DNA from 2 places in the Pseudomonas sp. BN515 genome. Region 1 is predicted to be linked to the other one. Evidence: predicted binding sites of a transcription regulator. Region 1 holds the regulator's gene; the other holds the start of a gene.
What was found. Region 1 encodes FliA, which starts transcription of late flagellar genes. Its sites were predicted from a motif close to CTAAAGTTTNNNNNNNNNNNGCCGNTAA; they were not measured.
Positions count from the first base shown of each region.

Region 2: a site for FliA is predicted at 2,729-2,756, ahead of E8E91_RS05555 (methyl-accepting chemotaxis protein). Genes of this name have one in related genera too.

Region 1 covers NZ_SSOH01000024.1:40,209-44,369, forward strand. Annotated here, with positions in the region: gene E8E91_RS06275 (chemotaxis protein CheA) at 1-987, opposite strand, end outside; gene E8E91_RS06280 (protein phosphatase CheZ) at 999-1,787, opposite strand; gene E8E91_RS06285 (chemotaxis response regulator CheY) at 1,807-2,181, opposite strand; gene fliA (RNA polymerase sigma factor FliA) at 2,265-3,011, opposite strand; gene fleN (flagellar synthesis regulator FleN) at 3,008-3,841, opposite strand; gene flhF (flagellar biosynthesis protein FlhF) at 3,917-4,161, opposite strand, start outside.
Region 2 covers NZ_SSOH01000021.1:35,264-39,424, reverse strand. Annotated here, with positions in the region: gene E8E91_RS05565 (chemotaxis protein CheW) at 1-919, opposite strand, end outside; gene E8E91_RS05560 (response regulator) at 941-1,306, opposite strand; gene E8E91_RS05555 (methyl-accepting chemotaxis protein) at 1,485-2,639, opposite strand; gene E8E91_RS05550 (PSPA7_2676 family Cys-rich small protein) at 2,804-2,956, opposite strand; gene E8E91_RS05545 (CAP domain-containing protein) at 3,287-4,147, shown strand.

The DNA of each region.
Region 1 (4,161 bases):
CGCCTTGGGCGCCGGCTTGGGTGCAGGTGCGGGAGCCGGACGGCTCACAGCAGGCGCAGGGACAGGCTCCTCGCTGGCACCGTTGAACTTGCCCTTGCCATGCAGCTGGTCGAGCAGTGCTTCAAATTCGTCGTCGGTGATGTTTTCGCCACCGGCAGCGGGAATGGCCGGCACGGCGGGAGCTGCGGGCGCAATTGGAGCGCTGGCGGTCGCTTCCACGGCACCGTTGAACTTGCCCTTGCCGTGCAACTGGTCGAGCAGGTCTTCGAACTCGTCATCGGAGATATCGTCACCCGCACCGGCAGTGGCCAGCGCCGAGGCGGACGCGTGGGCGGCGACAACGGCTTCCGGCTCAGCGGCACCGACGAACTTGCCTTTGCCGTGCAGCTGGTCGAGCAGCGCTTCGAATTCGTCGTCGGTGATTTCATCAGTGGCGGCGGCGACCGGTTCGGCGGCCTTGCCAGCACTGTCACCCAGCGCATCGAGCAACTGCTCGAACTCGCTGTCGGTGATATCGGCGGTAGCTTCTACGGGAGCCGGTGCTTCGACGGGCGCAGCGGTCGCCGGAGCGGCAGCTACGGGGGCAGGCTCGGCACCGGCCGGCTCGGCCAGTCGCGACAGGGCTGCCAGCAGCTCCGGAGTGGCGGGCGTCGGTTCACTGCGCTCGCGCACTTCGCTGAACATCTCATTGACCGTGTCCAGGGCCTGCAGCACCACGTCCATCAGTTCAGCATCCACGCGGCGTTCGCCCTTGCGCAGGATGTCGAAGACGTTCTCGGCGATGTGGCAGCACTCCACCAGGGCATTGAGCTGGAGGAAGCCGGCACCACCTTTCACAGTGTGGAAACCACGGAAAATCGCGTTGAGCAGGTCCATGTCGTCCGGGCGGCTTTCCAGCTCGACCAGCTGCTCGGACAGTTGCTCCAAAATCTCGCCGGCCTCTACCAGGAAGTCCTGGAGGATTTCTTCATCGGCGTCGAAGCTCATATGAGCGCTCCCTAAAAGCCAAGGCTGGATAGCAGATCGTCGACGTCGTCCTGTCCGGACACCACGTCTTCACGTATATCGGCATGGATCTGCGGACCTTCACCCCTGGAAGGACTTTTTTGTTGTTCCAGCTCGGCGCGCAGTACGGCATGGTCGTGCTCGATGCCGGCATATCGATCGACCTGGCTGGCCATCATCACCAGCTTGACCAGGTTGCTTTCCACCTCGGTGACCAGTTGGGTCACGCGCTTGATGACCTGACCGGTGAGGTCCTGGTAGTCCTGGGCCAGCAGGATGTCATTCAGCTTGCTCGACAGGGCGTCGGTATCGCGTTGGCTGCGGGCAAGGAACTGCTCGATGCGGCGAGCCAGGTCGCGGAACCCGTCCGCGCCGATTTCCCGGCGCATGAAGCGGCCCCACTCCTCGCCCAGCTGCTGGGCTTCGTCGCTCAGGCCGTTGAGCAGCGGCGCGCTTTCCTCCACCAGGTCCATGGTGCGGTTGGCGGCCTTCTCGGTCATGTGCACCACGTAGGAAAGGCGGTCGGTCGCGTCGGCGATCTGCGACATTTCCTGGGCGTGGGGCAGATGCGGGTCGATCTGGAAGTTGACGATGGCGTTGTGCAGCTCACGGGTGAGCTTGCCGACTTCCTGGTAGAGGCCGCGATCACGGACGTGATTGAGTTCGTGGATGAGTTGCACGGCGTCTGTGAAGTTGCCTTTCTCGAGGCTTTCCACCAGTTCCCGCGCACGGTCTTTCAGGGTCGACTCGAAGTCTCCCAGCAGGTGTTCATTCTGGTCCATGGTGCCCTCGCGGCTGACATCAGCCGTTGACCCGCTCGAAGATCTTCTCGATTTTTTCTTTCAGCACCTGAGCGGTGAAAGGCTTGACCACATAGCCATTCACACCGGCCTGGGCCGCTTCGATGATCTGGTCACGCTTGGCTTCGGCAGTCACCATCAGGACCGGCAGGTGCTTCAGGCGCTCGTCGGCACGCACGGCGCGTAGCAGATCGATGCCGGTCATGCCGGGCATGTTCCAGTCGGTCACGAGGAAATCGAAGTTACCGCTGTGCAGCATCGGCAGGGCCGTGGTGCCGTCATCGGCTTCAGCGGTATTGGTGAAACCCAAGTCGCGCAAGAGGTTCTTGATGATGCGTCTCATCGTCGAGAAATCGTCAACGATGAGGATTTTCATGTTCTTGTCCAAGTCGACCTCCGTACAGTCTCAAACGCCCCTCTTGCCGGGTGCGCCGTTCAAATCTGAAAGCGGTGTGCCGTTCAGCGCGCGCGCCATTCGCTGAGCCGTGCGCGCAAACGTGCCGCGCACTGGCTATGCAACTGGCTGACACGCGATTCGCTGACCCCCAGCACTTCACCGATTTCCTTCAAGTTCAGTTCTTCGTCGTAATACAGCGCCAGCACCAGGCGCTCACGCTCCGGCAGGTTCGCGATGGCATCGGCCAGCGCAGCCTGGAAGCGTTCGTCTTCCAAATCATGGGAAGGTGAAAATTGGGTGACACCGGCGTCCTCGCGCAGACCGCCCTGCTCGCCTTCCTGCAACAGGTCATCGAAGCTGAACAGGCGGCTGCCCAAGGTGTCGCTCAGGATGCCGTAGTAGTCTTCGAGACTCAATCCAAGTTCGGCAGCAACTTCCTGATCTTTAGCGTCGCGTCCTGTTCTTGCCTCGATGGTGCGAATGGCGTCGCTCACCATGCGGGTATTGCGGTGCACCGAACGCGGTGCCCAGTCGCCCTTGCGGACCTCGTCGAGCATGGCTCCGCGAATGCGGATACCGGCGTAGGTTTCGAAGCTGGCGCCCTTGGTGCCGTCGTATTTCTTCGAGGCTTCGAGCAAGCCGATCATCCCGGACTGCATCAGGTCTTCCACCTGTACGCTGGCTGGCAGGCGCGCGAGCAGGTGATAGGCGATGCGCTTGACCAGGGGGGCATAGCGCTCGATCAACTGATGCTGCGAATCCCTTGCCTGAGCCTTGCCGTACATACGCAGTCCAGTGGCGGGTGTCATACAGGGCTTTCCGCAGAGGGCTGCTTGACCAGCCGCTCGACGAAGAACTCCAGGTGGCCCCGCGGATTGGCCGGCAGCGGCCAGCTGTCGACCTTCTGCGCGATGGCCTTGAAGGCCAGCGAGCACTTCGAGCGCGGGAAGGCTTCATAGACCGCGCGTTGCTTCTGCACGGCCTTGCGCACCGACTCGTCGTACGGAACGGCGCCTACGTACTGCAGGGCGACGTCGAGGAAACGGTCGGTGACCTTGGTCAGCTTGGCGAACAGGTTGCGCCCTTCCTGCGGGCTGTGGGCCATGTTGGCCAGCACGCGGAAGCGGCTCATGCCGTAGTCGCGGTTGAGCAGCTTGATCAGCGCGTAGGCGTCGGTGATGGAGGTCGGTTCGTCGCAGACCACCACAATCACTTCCTGCGCCGCACGGACGAAGCTGACCACCGAATCGCCGATACCGGCGGCGGTGTCGATCACCAGCACGTCGAGGTTGTCGCTGATTTCGCTGAATGCCTGGATCAGGCCGGCGTGCTGCATGGGCGAAAGCTGCACCATGCTCTGGGTGCCGGAGGCGGCCGGGACGATGCGGATGCCCCCCGGTCCCTGCAACAGCACGTCGCGCAGGTCGCATTCGCCATTGATCACATCAGCCAGTGTGCGCTTGGCGGTGAGGCCGAGCAGGACGTCGACGTTGGCCAGACCGAGGTCGGCGTCCAACAACATGACGCGGCGGCCGAGATCGGCCAGTGCCAGCGATAGGTTCACCGACACGTTGGTCTTGCCGACGCCACCCTTGCCGCCGGTCACCGCGATCACCTGTACGGGATGCATACTACCCATTTCAAATACCTTGCCTTAGGTCGACTGGGCCATTTGGCTGTCCAGCACCGCCCCTCTGGGCGGCTTACACATTCTTCAACCGGCGCGCCGCGCCGGATTCTGATAAAGCCCGGCGAACAGGTCGGCCATGGCTTCTTCACTCGGGTCTTCCGGAGCCTGAAGGCTGACCGCGCGGCTCACCAGCTGGTGGCTGCGGGGAACCTGCAGATCATCCGGAATTCGCGGGCCGTCGGCCAGATAGGCTACCGGGAGATGCTGGCCGATAGCCAGCCCCAAAACCTCGCCCAGGCTGGCCGCTTCGTCCGCCTTGGTAATGATGC
Region 2 (4,161 bases), on a different contig from region 1:
GCACCAGTTCCACCTGCTTGCCGAGGCGTGCCGAGGTGTCGCGCACCAGGCGCGGGAAGCGGCTGAAGATGAAGCTGATGGGCAACATGCGGATCGACATCACCGATTCCTGCAGGTCGCGGGTGTTGTGTTCCAGCTGCGCCAGGGCCTGGTGGATGCGCTCGTGGACGCTCGGGTCCAACGCGTTGCCGAGCTGGCCGAGCATGGCCTGGGTGATGACCAGCTCGCCCACCAGGTTGATCAGGCTGTCGATCTTCTCGACGCTGACGCGGATGGAGCTGGATTCCGCCTCGGCGCTGGCCGGCTTGCTGGCGACCGGTGCTGGTGCGGGCACCGGTTTGGGCGGCTCGGCGGCCACCGGGGTGGGGGCGCCGGGGGCTTCATCGAAGAAGCCGAAGGCGGCTGAGTCGGATTGGGCGGGCATGCCGGGCGCATCGTCGAAGAAGCCGAAGTCTTCATCGGCGGCCGCTTCCGGTGAGCCCGGCGCTTCATCGAAGAAACCGAAGCCCGCATCTGCCTCCGCTGCTGGCGTGGAGCCCAGCAGCTCGCGCAGGCGGGCCACGGTCGCTTCCACCGGCACGCTCGGGTCTGGCGCCTGCCGGCGGTGGGCGTCCAGCAGGCGCATCAGCACGTCACGGGCTTGCAGGAAGAGGTCGACCATTTCCGCGCGCAGGGCCATCTGGCCGCTGCGGATGCGGTCGAGCAGGGTTTCCAGTTCGTGGGTCACGGCGGTCAGGTCATCGAAGCCGAACATGCCGGCCGAGCCCTTGATGGAGTGGGCGGCGCGGAAGATGCCGTTGAGTTCTTCCGCGTCAGGCTGCTGCAGGTCGAGACCGAGCAGCAGCAGTTCGAGGTTGGCCAGGTGTTCCTCGGTTTCCTCGAAGAACACCTGGAGGAACTGATTCATCCCGTCGCTCATGGGAAGCGCCTTGTGCTGGAGTCAGGGGAGGACCTTGCGGGTGACTTCCAGCAGCTTTGGCGGATCGAAGGGCTTGACCAGCCAGCCGGTGGCGCCGGCTGACTTGCCCTGCTGTTTCATGGCGTCGCTGGACTCGGTGGTCAGCATGAGGATGGGGGTGGCGCGATAGCCGGGCAGGCCGCGCAGGCTGCGGATCAGGCTGAGGCCGTCCATGTTGGGCATGTTCTGGTCAGTGAATACCAGGTTGTATGTCTTGCTCTGTGCCTTGCCGAGGCCGTCCTTGCCATCGACGGCCTCGTCCACGACGTAGCCGGCGGCCTTGAGGGTAAAGCTCAGCATCTGTCGGATGGATGCCGAATCGTCGACTATCAGGATCTGCTTGCTCATCAGTGCCGCTCTCCCTTGCCGTTCTTTCTTCTAGTTGGACGCTTCTTGCAACACTCTTCTTCTTTTGGCGGCTGGCCAGTGGCCATGGTTAGGTGTAGATGGGCGCCGGGGGAGCGTCCAGCTACTGGCGTCAGCCATTCGTCGCTTTGATGAGTGGCCGACGGTTGTCATCAATCGTTCAGAACAGCTCGATCTCACCCGCGCTCACGCTGCTCTGGCTGACCGGGTTGGAGATGGGTTTGCGCAGCTCGGCGGTTTCCTGGTCCACCTGTTGCGCCCAGTGCTCCGGCGCCACGGTGCGCAGGGCGCCAAGGCCGGCGGCGAATCCACCGAGCTTGGCGAAGTGTTTGCGCATCTGCCCGATCAACTGGCTGCTCATGTCCTGGAATTGCAGGGCAGTGATGGCCCGGTCGACGCCCGAGCCCACCTCCAGCGAAATCCGATCCAGTTCCTGGATCACCTTCAGCGTATGGCGGTTCATGCCTTCCAGGTCTTCCAGCATGTGGTGCAGCTGCTGCTTGGAATCCAGGGCGAAGCCCATGTCCTTGTCCGCCAGTTGGGAAATGGCCGACTCGGCGTCCCGGATTTCCCGGTAGACCACGTCCACGTGCTCGCGGATCTGCTCGGAGAAACCGGTGGAACGGGTGGACAGGGCGCGCACTTCATCGGCCACCACGGCAAAGCCCCGGCCGCTTTCCCCGGCGCGCGCCGCCTCGATGGCGGCATTCAGCGCCAGCAGGTTGGTCTGCTTGGCGATGGCGTCCATATCGTGGGTGGATTTCAGGATATCGGCGATTTTTTGCGTCACCCGGTCCATGCGCTTCACCAGGTCCTGGGAGGTCTGGCTGGTTTCCAGCGTGGCCTCGACGAACAGGCCCAGGGTGTTGCGGGTGGTGGCGATGAATTCCTGGAAGTTCATCCCTTCGTCGTCGCTTCCCTGGTTGCCGTAGCGCTCGATCAGGGAATGGGAATGGGCGCGCTGCTGGTCGATGCGCGCTGCAAGGCCCTGGAAGCTGTCGCTGAGGCGGCCGATGGCGTCCTGCAGCAACCCGTCCACCTGCCCGGCATGGGCCTGCAGGGTGCCGAGGTGTTCGTCCACCGCATGCTGCGCCCGCTGCCAGTCGGGAGCCTCCACCGTGGGCTGTGCATCGGCTGGCGTGCCACGGGGGCGCGCATCGAGCTGCAGCCAGACCAGCAGCAGACTGGCCAGCCAGCCTCCGCCGAGGACCAGCCACACCGGCAGGCCGACGGCGACCATGCCGGCGCACGCCAGCCAGGTCAGGGAATGCAGGGCCAGGCCCTTGATTGGGTTGGCAGGCGACGGATGCGGCATGGAGCACTCCCAGCAGGATGAATGACCGGACGGCGGCCCCAGGCTGAGTGAAAACGACGCTGTGACGTTTTCACTCAGCCTGTAAAAGGCCATCGGCAACGCTGCTTAAAGCTAGAGGCCGCTCGTCTGCTGTCAAATCGCTATCTATCGACTTGAGACGTCGATCATCCCGCCGTTTCCGCCTCCTCTTCCGGGGGGCTGAGATAGCGATGGGCGCCGCAGCGCAGGCAACGCTGGCAAATCATCGGCACGGCACCCACGTCGGTGCGAAAACCCTCGGTCCATTGGCAACCGAGCAGGAAACAACGAATACGCATGGCTCCTCCCCGGGGGCGTACCCCCTCGGTTCGATCCGGCAGTAGTGGTTGGAACTGCACTCGCCTTGTTCTTGTTGGAGGCATGGGTCGCCGCGAGGATCGTTCGACCGCCCTAGAACCGGCAACCTAATGCGGCGAACGGGGTGACCGTTGGTCGGGGCAGGGGAGGGGGAAGTAGGGTGCGCCGTGCGCACCGCGTCGAGTCGGGTGTGGGGCATTTGGCTGCCTCCGACTATCGATATGGAGAATTCACCGAGCCTCCTGAACCTTGATACCAGCGCCGCAGTCTTACCCCGGCCCTTTCCCTCACACTTATCCACACGCCCATTCATGCACCCGATCCGTCGATCCCTTCGCCTGCTTCCTTTGCTGCCCGTCGCCCTGACATCGCTGTTCGCCATCCCCGCCCATGCTGGCGATGAGCGACAGCTGCTGGCCGCCATCAATGACTATCGAACCCAAAGCCAGCGCTGCGAATGGAGCACGATGCGGGGCGCTCCGCCGCTGCTGCTGAAATCGAACCTGGCACTGCCGGTGGGGTATTCGGGAGAATTGCGGCGCGGCTTGCGCGATGCCGGCTACCAGGCGGCGGAGGTGCGCACCATCCGCCTGGCCGGGGCGCGGGATGCCAGGTCGGCCTTCGCCATGCTGCGCGACGACTACTGTGAGGACTTGCTCGACAGCCAGGTTTCCGATGTCGGCATCAGCCGCAGCGGCAACCAGTGGCGCCTTGTGCTGGCCCGACCCATGGCCAGTGCACAGCTGGGTGATTCCCGCTCGGCGGGGCAGGCCTTGCTGGCCCAGGTCAACGCCGCGCGGGCCAAGCCGCGCATGTGCGGCAGCAAACGCTTTGCCGCTGCCCGGCCGTTGAGCTGGAGTTCCGCCTTGGCCAATGCCGCCCAGCAGCACAGCCGCTCCATGGCCAACCGTGACTACTTCTCCCACCAGGGCCCGGACGGCGACTCGCCCTTCGACCGGGCGCGCGATGCGGGTTTTCGAGGACGACAGGTGGGTGAAAACATCGCCGCCGGCCAGGGCTCGCCCCGCGCGGCCATGGACAGCTGGCTGGCCAGCCCCGGCCATTGCGCCAACCTGATGAACCCGAAATTCACCCAGGTCGGCGCGGCCTACGCCTCACAGGTGCGCAGCGAAAACGGCATCTACTGGACCATGACGTTCGGCGCCCCCTGATCCGGGAGGCCGAA